Regions from separate parts of the Pectobacterium versatile genome, predicted to be linked through region 3. Evidence: predicted binding sites of a transcription regulator. Region 3 holds the regulator's gene; each other region holds the start of a gene.

Region 1 (3,854 bases), 2.4 Mb from region 3:
CATAGCGGAACCTTTTACTTCCAGCCCTTCATCGCTCGCTTTGATTCCGGCGATTTTCGCTGAGTAAACGCGGCTCATCTGGCCAGCACCTATCCCAATGGTCATGTTATCGCGTGCGTACACAATCGCATTGGATTTAACGAACTTAGCCACTTTCCAGCAGAAAAGGGCATCACGTAATTCCTGTTCGCTCGGCTGGCGCTCGGTCACGACACGCAGTTGAGATGCATCGACCATGCCCAGATCGCGATCCTGTACCAGCAAACCGCCGTTGACGCGTTTGAAATCCAGACCAGGAACGCGTTGCTGCCAGCTACCGCTGGTCAGGACACGTACGTTTTGTTTGGCTGCGGTCACCTTCAATGCGGCATCACTGGCAGATGGGGCAATAATGACTTCGACAAACTGGCGGCTGATGATGGTCTGCGCCGTCTCTTCATCCAGTTCGCGGTTGAAAGCGATAATGCCGCCGAATGCAGATGTCGGGTCAGTTTTATAGGCGCGTTCGTAGGCATCAAGAATTGAACTGCCAATCGCTACGCCGCACGGATTCGCGTGTTTAACGATAACGCAGGCTGGCTCGGCAAATTCTTTCACACATTCCAGCGCCGCATCGGTGTCGGCGATGTTGTTATAAGACAGCGCTTTGCCTTGTAACTGTGTAGAAGTGGCGACAGAGGCCTCGTGAATATTCTCTTCTATATAGAAGGCCGCTTGCTGATGGCTGTTCTCGCCGTAGCGCATGTCCTGCTTTTTGATGTAGTTCAGGTTCAACGTGCGCGGGAAGTGGCCCGATGGTTTATCGGTATCACCGTGGTAAGGCGGAACCAGTGCACCAAAGTAGTTGGCAATCATACTGTCGTAAGTGGCAGTGTGTTCGAAGGCTTTAATGGCTAAATCGAAACGGGTTTCGTAGGTCAGTGAACCTTCGTTAGCGTCGATTTCATTAATGATGGTGCTGTAGTCGCTGCTCTTGACTACGATAGCCACATCTTTATGGTTCTTGGCGGCGGAGCGGACCATCGTCGGGCCACCGATATCGATATTCTCAACCGCATCTTCTAACGTGCAGTTCTCACGGGCGACGGTCTGAGCAAACGGATACAAATTCACAACGACGATATCAATCGGTTTGATGTCGTGCTGCGTCATGATCGCATCATCTTGATCGCGCCGTCCCAGAATGCCGCCATGTACTTTTGGGTGCAGGGTCTTCACACGCCCATCCATCATTTCCGGGAAACCGGTGTAGTCAGAGACTTCTGTCACCGCTAACCCAGCATCGGCCAGCAAACGGGCTGTTCCACCCGTTGAAAGGAGCTCGACGCCACGGTGGGACAGAGCTTGAGCAAATTCGACAATACCTGCTTTGTCAGAAACGCTGAGCAGAGCGCGGCGAATTGGACGGCGTTGTTGCATGATGATGTTATCCCCTGGATTTGGGTAGTCAGTAAAGAACGGTATGTGAATATCGTCTTTGTCAGAGCAATAATTGCGGAATAAAGAGAAATATTCAGTTAGCGTTCGCAAAATACGACGATTTTGAACGGGGTGAATTGTAGCGAAAACGTTTGCGTGATGCTCGTCAATTTTTGAGTAGAATGCTTTCTGTGGATAAGTTTGTGCAAAAATAGGTATAAAGCGGGGTTTTGCTGTGGAATGCAGCAAACAGTTATTTTTCTTTAAAACACCTATTGCGGCCTGACGAGAAGTCCCTATAATGCGCATCCACTGACACGGCAACAGCGATACGCGGTTGTGGTGACAGCAAAAAGATTCAACGAAGCAGTCAGTAATGACTTGACTTCACAGCGGAAAAGCATAGCATATGCAGCCGCGCCACCGATGAAGTGGCACTGCTCTTTAACAATTTAATCAGACAATCTGTGTGGGCACTCACAAGACCGTATCTTAACGATATAAAAAAGTCTTGAAGAGTGAACAACAGTAAAATTCATTACGAATGAACAGTTACTAATTCTTTGAGCATCGCTGGCGAGTTCAGCAAATCAAACAAATCTTAAATTGAAGAGTTTGATCATGGCTCAGATTGAACGCTGGCGGCAGGCCTAACACATGCAAGTCGAGCGGTAGCACAGGAGAGCTTGCTCTCTGGGTGACGAGCGGCGGACGGGTGAGTAATGTCTGGGAAACTGCCTGATGGAGGGGGATAACTACTGGAAACGGTAGCTAATACCGCATAACCTCGCAAGAGCAAAGAGGGGGACCTTAGGGCCTCTCGCCATCAGATGTGCCCAGATGGGATTAGCTAGTAGGTGAGGTAATGGCTCACCTAGGCGACGATCCCTAGCTGGTCTGAGAGGATGACCAGCCACACTGGAACTGAGACACGGTCCAGACTCCTACGGGAGGCAGCAGTGGGGAATATTGCACAATGGGCGCAAGCCTGATGCAGCCATGCCGCGTGTGTGAAGAAGGCCTTCGGGTTGTAAAGCACTTTCAGCGAGGAGGAAGGCGGTAAGGTTAATAACCTTATCGATTGACGTTACTCGCAGAAGAAGCACCGGCTAACTCCGTGCCAGCAGCCGCGGTAATACGGAGGGTGCAAGCGTTAATCGGAATGACTGGGCGTAAAGCGCACGCAGGCGGTCTGTTAAGTTGGATGTGAAATCCCCGGGCTTAACCTGGGAACTGCATTCAAAACTGACAGGCTAGAGTCTTGTAGAGGGGGGTAGAATTCCAGGTGTAGCGGTGAAATGCGTAGAGATCTGGAGGAATACCGGTGGCGAAGGCGGCCCCCTGGACAAAGACTGACGCTCAGGTGCGAAAGCGTGGGGAGCAAACAGGATTAGATACCCTGGTAGTCCACGCTGTAAACGATGTCGATTTGGAGGTTGTGCCCTTGAGGCGTGGCTTCCGGAGCTAACGCGTTAAATCGACCGCCTGGGGAGTACGGCCGCAAGGTTAAAACTCAAATGAATTGACGGGGGCCCGCACAAGCGGTGGAGCATGTGGTTTAATTCGATGCAACGCGAAGAACCTTACCTACTCTTGACATCCAGAGAATTAGCTAGAGATAGCTGAGTGCCTTCGGGAACTCTGAGACAGGTGCTGCATGGCTGTCGTCAGCTCGTGTTGTGAAATGTTGGGTTAAGTCCCGCAACGAGCGCAACCCTTATCCTTTGTTGCCAGCGATTCGGTCGGGAACTCAAAGGAGACTGCCGGTGATAAACCGGAGGAAGGTGGGGATGACGTCAAGTCATCATGGCCCTTACGAGTAGGGCTACACACGTGCTACAATGGCGTATACAAAGAGAAGCGACCTCGCGAGAGCAAGCGGACCTCATAAAGTACGTCGTAGTCCGGATTGGAGTCTGCAACTCGACTCCATGAAGTCGGAATCGCTAGTAATCGTAGATCAGAATGCTACGGTGAATACGTTCCCGGGCCTTGTACACACCGCCCGTCACACCATGGGAGTGGGTTGCAAAAGAAGTAGGTAGCTTAACCTTCGGGAGGGCGCTTACCACTTTGTGATTCATGACTGGGGTGAAGTCGTAACAAGGTAACCGTAGGGGAACCTGCGGTTGGATCACCTCCTTACCAAGAAGATGTGTGTTAAGTGAAGTGCTCACACAGATTGTCTGATGAAAATACTGAGCAAGCGCACCTGTTGATGCGATGAGTGTAAACTCATGCTGACGCGATAGTGCCGAATTTCTGATTCGGTACGGATTTTTCGTGTCCCCATCGTCTAGAGGCCTAGGACACTGCCCTTTCACGGCTGTAACAGGGGTTCGAATCCCCTTGGGGACGCCAATCCGATAATGAGTGAAAGACATTATCATGAATATCTTAAAGATGATTCTTCGGAGTCATGTTTACGATATTGC
Region 2 (3,854 bases), 570 kb from region 3:
GCTGTGGTATTCCTCTGGTAAGAGAGGTGCCAGCGATTGCAGCGTGCGTTGCAACTGTGCGGTATCCGACGACGGTAGATTGAGGTGTCCAACTTTGCGACCAGGACGAACGTCTTTCTCATACCAGTGCAGGTGTACCAGCGGCAGCGCCAACCAGTCGATATTCACGTCAGTGCCGATCAGGTTGACCATCACCGACGGTGTTTCGACAACCGGTACTGGCAGCGGCAGATCCAGAATGGCGCGCAGGTGCAGCTCAAACTGGCTGATCGACGCGCCATTTTGCGTCCAGTGTCCGCTATTGTGTACGCGCGGAGCCAGCTCGTTAATGAGCAGGTGGTCGCCAACAATAAAGCATTCCATCGCCATCACACCCACATAACCCAGCGCATTCATTATTGCGGACAGCATCTGTTCGGCCTGCTGCTGCAACTGCGGATCGGGCTGAGGGAAAGCCACGCTGGTGCGCAGAATACCATCCTGATGCAGATTATGAGTGAGCGGGTAGAACACACATTTGCCGTGCGTATTGCGGGCACCCACCAGCGAGACTTCGCCAGAAAAATTAATGCCTTGCTCAACGATGCATTCGCCGTAGCAGTCAGCGGGCAGCGTTTGCTGTTCGCCATCGCGCAAGCGCCACTGCCCGCGGCCGTCGTAACCACCGACGCGACGTTTAACGATAGCGAGTTCACCTAATGAGGCAAAGACGTGTGGCCATTCATCGGCACTAGCCAGCAACTGCCAAGGAGCAGTTGCCAGATTCAGCGAGTCCAGCAGCTGCTTTTGCGTCAGGCGATCGGCCAGACGCGGGAAGATATCGCGGTTTGCAAACGCCGTGTGCTCGGCCAACTCACGGGTGAGAGCCGTTTCCGGCCAGCGTTCGATTTCGGCGGTAATGACACTGTTATGAAACGGAACCGATTCCGGCTCTGCATCCAGTCCCACTGGGTAAACTGCAATGCCTAGCGGTTCACCAGCCTGACGCAGCATTCTGCCCAACTGACCATTGCCTAATACGCAGACCGGTTTCATGCCTCCTCCCGCGGATCGGGATGAGAGAGCACATCATCGGTTTGCGCCTGACGCCAGTCTGCCAGTCGGGCAGAGATGCCCTTGTCGTGCAGGGCAAGAATTTGTGCGGCCAGCAGAGCCGCATTCGCCGCGCCCGCTTTGCCAATCGCCAACGTGCCGACCGGAATACCACGCGGCATTTGGACGATGGAATACAGGCTGTCTACCCCGCTCAGCGTTGAGCTTTGTACCGGCACGCCAAGCACGGGAACCAGCGTTTTCGCTGCCAGCATACCCGGCAGGTGTGCTGCGCCGCCTGCGCCCGCGATAATCACATCAAAACCGTTCTGTGCCGCTTGCTCAGCGAAGCTGAATAGCTTGTCTGGCGTCCGGTGTGCGGAAACGACTTCGGTATGAAAAGGAATGTTCAGCGTGGTGAGGATTTCCGCAGCAAACTGCATGGTGGCCCAGTCACTCTTTGAACCCATGACGATGGCAATTTTAGCCGGGGCAACGTTGGATGACATGCCTGTAACGCTCCTGTGATTGTACGTGTTCGTGACGCGTTCGCGTCGGCCAGACAGGGAGGGTCTGGCGTTGAGGGCGTAGAGCATATCACGCCATTATGGCGAGGAAAACGGTTGCGTATGCGGAAATGCAGGGGGGATAAGGCGAGAGACCGTTAAGTCAATGTCAAGAAACGCATTAAAATGGGAAGGAAATCAGTTCGATATTTTGTGGCGTGACCTTAATCATCGACCCTTCTTCATGCCAGGCCCCGAGAACGGCGCGACGACCAGACGATTCACCGAGATCGACCTGATGAATGGCTGGACGGTGCGTGTGGCCGTGGATCATCGTCTCCACCTGATAATGCCGTAAGCGTGCAAGTACGGCGTCGTGATTGACATCCATAATCTGCTGCGACTTTTTTTGGTTTTCGTGCTGGCTGGTTGCCCGCATCTTCGCCGCAATTTTCATACGTAGTGACAACGGTAATAGCAGGAAGAGTCGCTGAATAAATGGGTTGTGTACCCGACGGCGGAATTGTTGGTAATGCCGATCGTCAGTGCACAACGTATCGCCATGCAGAATGAGAATCTTTTGGCCGTAGAGATCGAGCACCGTTTCTGTCGGCAGCAGCGTCATTCCGCTTTGCTTGGCGAAACGCTTACCGATCAGGAAATCACGGTTACCGTGCACGAAATAGCAGGGAATGCCGCGCTGATGTAAGGCATACAGTTCCGTGGCGACAGTCGCATGCAGCGGCTGAGGATCGTCGTCACCTATCCAGGCGTCGAACAGGTCGCCAAGTATGTACAGCGCATCGGCATGGATCGCGTCATGGCGTAAAAAACGCAGAAAACCGGCGGTAATCGCCGGTTCATGAACACTTAAATGCAGATCGGCAATGAACAGCGTTGCCATGCAGGTCGAATTATTCGCTGATCGTTACGTGGGTAATCACCACGTCTTCTTTCGGTACGTCCTGATGCATGCCGCTGCGGCCGGTAGCAACGCCTTTGATTTTATCAACAACGTCCATGCCTTCGGTGACTTCAGCGAATACGCAGTAGCCCCAACCATCGGCACGCTCTGAACGGAAGTTCAGGAAATCGTTATCAACGAGGTTGATAAAGAACTGGGCAGTTGCAGAGTGCGGATCGTTGGTACGTGCCATCGCCAGCGTGCCACGGGTATTTTTCAGGCCGTTGTTGGCTTCATTTTTGATTGTCGCATTGGTTTCTTTCTGATCCATGCCGGGAGCGAAGCCGCCGCCCTGAATCATAAAACCATTAATCACGCGGTGAAAAATCGTGTTGTCATAAAAACCGCTGCGACAGTAGTTCAGGAAGTTTTCTACGGTAACCGGCGCTTTGTCTGCAAACGTGTTAATGACGATATCGCCGTGGTTGGTATGAAGCGTAATCATAATAATGAACCCTAGATAGCCTTAGTGATTAAGAGTGCAGTTCACAAAAGACGGTGAACAACAAGAGCGCTGTTATAGCATAACTGGTCGATTGAGTCAGTACTTCGCGCTTACCGCACCGTTGTTGGCGGTTGGATAGATGAGAAAATCGTATAAAAAGGTTTACTACTCTGATTTTGGTAGTCGTCACATAATATGTGTGCTTAATAATAGTGCGCAATAAGGTGTTAATCAGGCAATAGGGACTTTTAAAAACAAATAAATTGATCAAAATTTCAAATAATAGTTAATTAATTTGAATGAGATTTTTGTTGCCCCAGATCAATGTTTTGCGTAATCAACGTGTTCTTTTTTTGTGGCTCAGATTAATCTGAGAGTAATTCTTATTCTTCATAAATAACTCTAAAGAGATAGGTGAACTATGCTGGGTATTCTGGATAGTGTTAATCGTTTATTAGACAAACCGGATTTTGGCAAACTGTTTTTGCGCGTATCTTTCAGCGTTTTGATGCTGTTTCATGGCTGGCATAAGGTACACGGTGGAATCGGTGCCATTGAAGGCATGCTGACCTCCGCAGGGCTCCCTGCTTTTGTTGGCTACGGTGTCTATGTCGGAGAAGTCATCACTCCGATCCTGATGATTCTCGGCATTTTCACACGTCCTTCTGCGCTGATTTTCTCCTTCACGATGGTGGTAGCGACGTTACTGGTTAACGCTGGTGGTTTCGTTACGCTGGCCAAAACCGGCGCTTGGGGTGTTGAAGGTACGGCGGTGTTCTTCTTCGCGGGTATCGCGATTGCCCTGCTTGGTAGCGGAAAATATTCTGTGATGTCGAATCCGCGTTGGCGCTAATTGTTTTTTGTTAGCTGAACGTTTTTTCGTCAGCAACGTCGATTGTATTAAATG
Region 3 (3,854 bases):
TGACACCACGCGATCAAATTGCCGATCGAGATCGCGGTAATCCTGTAATTCAATGGTGACGTTCAGATCCTGACAGCGCTGCTGTGCCAGCATTTGCTGCTCTCTGGAAATAGTGACGCCGTAAACTGAAACGCCGTAGTGGCGTGCCGCGAACTCGGCAAGTCCGCCCCAACCACAGCCGATATCCAGCAGCGTCATTCCTGATTTGAGCTGGAGCTTTTCGCAGATCATGGTGAGTTTATCTTCCTGCGCCTGTTCCAGCGTCTGTGCCTGTTTCCAATAAGCGCAGGAGTATTGCATGTAAGGATCTAGCATCAGGGTAAAGAGATCATTACCTAAATCGTAATGCGCTTTACCGACAACCTGAGCGCGTCGGCGGGATTGCAAATTCGTGATGCGGGAGAGGGCGACACGCGTCAGGTCGTGCAGGCGGCGGGGCAGTTGAGTATCCAGCCCTGCGCGCAGAACGCGATGGGAAAACATATCCAGCCGTTCACAGTCCCACCATTCGTCCATGTAGCTTTCTCCCAGCCCTAGGGATCCCTCACGCAGGATACGCTTAAAGAAGTTGGGGTTGATCACGCGGATGTCAAAAGGGCGAGTGCCGTTGATGGTGATATCCGCGGTGGCTAACATGTCCTGTACGATGTGGAACCAGGGTGCGGTCTCATCATCCCATTCTTCTGTATAAGGCAAACCCATCATGTCTCCTTAACTTTTCACATGTAAAAGTATCGTAAAACACACCTGGACAACACTTATCACAGCCGAGGTATCGGCTGTCACCAGAGAAAATGAAACACGGTATTATACCCGTCATACTTCAAGCCGCATGTACGTTGGCTACGTTCACTCACCCGAATCACTTACTTGAGTAAGCTCATCGGGATTCCCTCGCTTGCCGCCTTCATGCAACTCGAATTATTTAGGGTATAGAATTATAACGGCTTCAGCCAGCCTACAAGAGAATTGGCTGAAGCAGAGAGAGGAAGCAGGCAGGAATAAGAAAATCGTCTGTACAGAATAGCGGCGGCTAGCGGCGATAGTCGAGGTAGGGGCCGTCTGCCACCGAGCGACGTTCAATCAGCGTCGGGTGTACTTCAATGACGTGCGCATCTTCTCGTTTACTGGTAATGCGATCCAGAAGCATAGAGAACGCGGACTGGCCCAGACGCTCCTTTGGCTGGTGGATGGTGGTCAGCGCAGGCGTAAAGAAGCGTGCGTGGCGCACGTTGTCATAACCGATCACCGAAATGTCCTGCGGTACGCGCAGACCCAGTTCATCAGCCGCACAGATAGCCCCCATCGCCATAATATCGCCACCGCAGAATACGGCTGTAGGTCGCTGTTTCTGTGCGAGAATTTGATGCATGGCTTTGTAGCCGGATTCCGGTTCGAAATCGCCCCGAACCACCCATTCGTCGCGTACGGTGATGTCGGCTTCCTTCAGCGCTTTCAAAAAACCGAGGTAGCGTCCGCTGCCGGTGTTGCGTTCTTGAGTACCGGGGATGGCGCCGATATCGCGATGGCCGCGTTCAATCAGGTAGCGACCTGCCATATAACCACCTTCAAAGGCGTTATCGATAATCGTATCGGTAAAATCGCTGTGCATCTGTCCCCAGTCCATCACGACCATCGGAATGCTGCGATAATCTTCCAGCATGCCTAATAACTCGGGTGGGTATTCGGCGCACATCACCAACAGGCCGTCGACGCGTTTTTGCGCCAGCATGGAAAGATAGGCGCGTTGCTTGCCGATGTCGTTATGCGAATTACATAGCACCAGCGTGTAGCCTTTGGCATAGCAGCTGTTTTCAACGGCTTCAATGATCTCGGCGAAATAGGGGGCTTCGCTGGAAGTAGCCAGCAAGCCGATAGATTTAGTGTGATTAACTTTGAGGCTGCGGGCGACGGCGCTGGGTGAATAGTGCAATTCTTTGATTGCTGCCCTGACGGCTGCCTTAGTCTCTTCGGCGACGAAACGTGTTTTATTGATCACGTGCGATACGGTTGTGGTGGAAACGCCAGCACGTTTTGCCACATCTTTAATCGTTGCCATCTAAAAATGACTCCTGAACTTACCTGTTACAGACGTAAGTATATTGTTAATCGTTTGCCTACGTTTAATGTTCTTCTTCTAAGCTAAAAAACAGGATTTCAGAAGGAGAATGCCGAATGTTATACCGAAGGGATCTGGGTTGACGTTTTTCGACTGATACGCAGCGCTTTCATAAACAGCGGATTGTGTCCGATTTATCATGAAAGTGAAAGGGCTAATTTATACTATTAGTGATGCATTCGTCCGAGATTTTTCGCTAGAATTATGAAAGAATCGTAATAACCCTATTATTTGTAGCTTTAACTACCTAAACGCGGATTTGGCTGTGAAGGGGGGGGCTTTTTAGACGAAGCTTTCAGATAAAATTTGTTCGCTAATTAAGGAGTATTTTATGGATACAGATCTGAAGATGTCTTTGCTGACAACCATTGGTTCGTTGGCTGTGATCATCGTGTTTAGTTTTACAGCGGTGCTGAACTAACCGAACGATGATTTTGTGCGGGTTAGGTATTCAGACACGTTGATGTTACATAAAACGTGTCTGAATCGTTTCTGTTCGACGTATGTAATCTATTATCACTCTTAACGAATCGTCTGCGGTGTGACCACGCGACGCGCGCCAACGTAGTGCTCCTGCCAATAATCTTCACTCAACTTGCTGATACGAATATCTGACCCTGTCCGCGGCGACTGAATAAATTTCCCTTCACCCAGATAAACCCCGACGTGATCGGCTGCGCCACGATTATTGATGCGGAAGAAGACCAGATCGCCACTTTCCAGCTCACTCTTTTTAATCGGAGCGGCATCACGCAGGTGATACATTTCGTTTGCGGTGCGTGGAATTTGGATCTTAACGACATCTTTGTAGGCGTAATAAACCAGTCCGCTACAGTCGAATCCGGTAAAGGGAGAGGAACCGCCCCAGTGATAAGGCTTACCTATCTGACTCATCAACTTATTCATTGCGGTTGTTTTGGCATGTTGATAGCGTTTTTTATGCGCGGCGCTTAGCGCCATTCCTTTTTCTGTCGGTGCTGGATTCTTATCCGCTTTCCCCTTGAGTGCGGTCTTCTTCAGTCCTGTTTTGACTCTGGCTTGGGCGGTTGTTTGTTTCTCTTCTTCAGGCTTCAGCTTTTTAAGATTTTTTTTCACTAGCGCGGGCGTGCTGCTTTGCGTTCGTGACGGTTTTTTTTCTGTCACTTTGCTCGCGGTACGGGATTTGGTTTTATTGCTGACTGCGGTAGGTTCTGGTTTTTTGCTTTTGATCGGCGTCGGGGATTTAGCATTACCCTTTGTTTGGCGGCTTTTCTTATTCGTTTCTGCCACGGCGCTTTTCTTCGGCGCAGAATGCGGGGTATGCGGCGCAGCCTGAACCACGTTCAGGGATAGGTTGCTGAAAAATAATATAAAAAGAGTAATAAATAAGCGCATAATAACAGTGACCGAACATAATCCTTAACTCGCTCAATCCTCACAGTATTCCTGAAAACGGCGTCATAAAAAAGTGGGCACGGTCGCTTTATTCATACAGAATAGTGAAAAAACGTTAATAGTTATTTTTTCGATTGATTTATCAGCGTTTTCTGGCGTTGATTTCATCAATGATGAATACCTTCGGGAAAAATAACCCTACAAAAAATGGCGTTTTTTTGTGGCTAGTGGCATCGGTACAATATCACTGAGTCAATGTCGCTGTCGTAGCACCTCTGACGGCGGCTCATGGCTAGCGTTTTGGACGTTAGCCATCCTATAGAATTAAGGAAGCAAGAAGATGACGACACCGACAATTGAA

Evidence for each region. Region 3 encodes PurR, which represses purine synthesis genes. Its sites were predicted from a motif close to CANGCAAACGTTTGCNTG; they were not measured.
Region 1: a site for PurR is predicted at 1,561-1,578, ahead of purH (bifunctional phosphoribosylaminoimidazolecarboxamide formyltransferase/IMP cyclohydrolase). Genes of this name have one in related genera too.
Region 2: a site for PurR is predicted at 1,645-1,662, ahead of purE (5-(carboxyamino)imidazole ribonucleotide mutase). Genes of this name have one in related genera too.

What each region holds. Positions count from the first base shown of each region.
Region 1 is NZ_CP034276.1:298,960-302,813, forward strand. It holds gene purH (bifunctional phosphoribosylaminoimidazolecarboxamide formyltransferase/IMP cyclohydrolase) at 1-1,419, opposite strand, end outside; rRNA gene EIP93_RS01360 (16S ribosomal RNA) at 2,023-3,564, shown strand; tRNA gene EIP93_RS01365 (tRNA-Glu) at 3,705-3,780, shown strand.
Region 2 is NZ_CP034276.1:3,447,947-3,451,800, reverse strand. It holds gene purK (5-(carboxyamino)imidazole ribonucleotide synthase) at 1-1,035, opposite strand, end outside; gene purE (5-(carboxyamino)imidazole ribonucleotide mutase) at 1,032-1,541, opposite strand; gene lpxH (UDP-2,3-diacylglucosamine diphosphatase) at 1,720-2,442, opposite strand; gene ppiB (peptidylprolyl isomerase B) at 2,453-2,947, opposite strand; gene EIP93_RS15670 (DoxX family protein) at 3,369-3,800, shown strand.
Region 3 is NZ_CP034276.1:2,879,797-2,883,650, reverse strand. It holds gene cfa (cyclopropane fatty acyl phospholipid synthase) at 1-702, opposite strand, end outside; gene purR (HTH-type transcriptional repressor PurR) at 1,034-2,059, opposite strand; gene cydH (cytochrome bd-I oxidase subunit CydH) at 2,451-2,540, shown strand; gene EIP93_RS12985 (C40 family peptidase) at 2,642-3,493, opposite strand; gene EIP93_RS12980 (Grx4 family monothiol glutaredoxin) at 3,834-3,854, shown strand, end outside.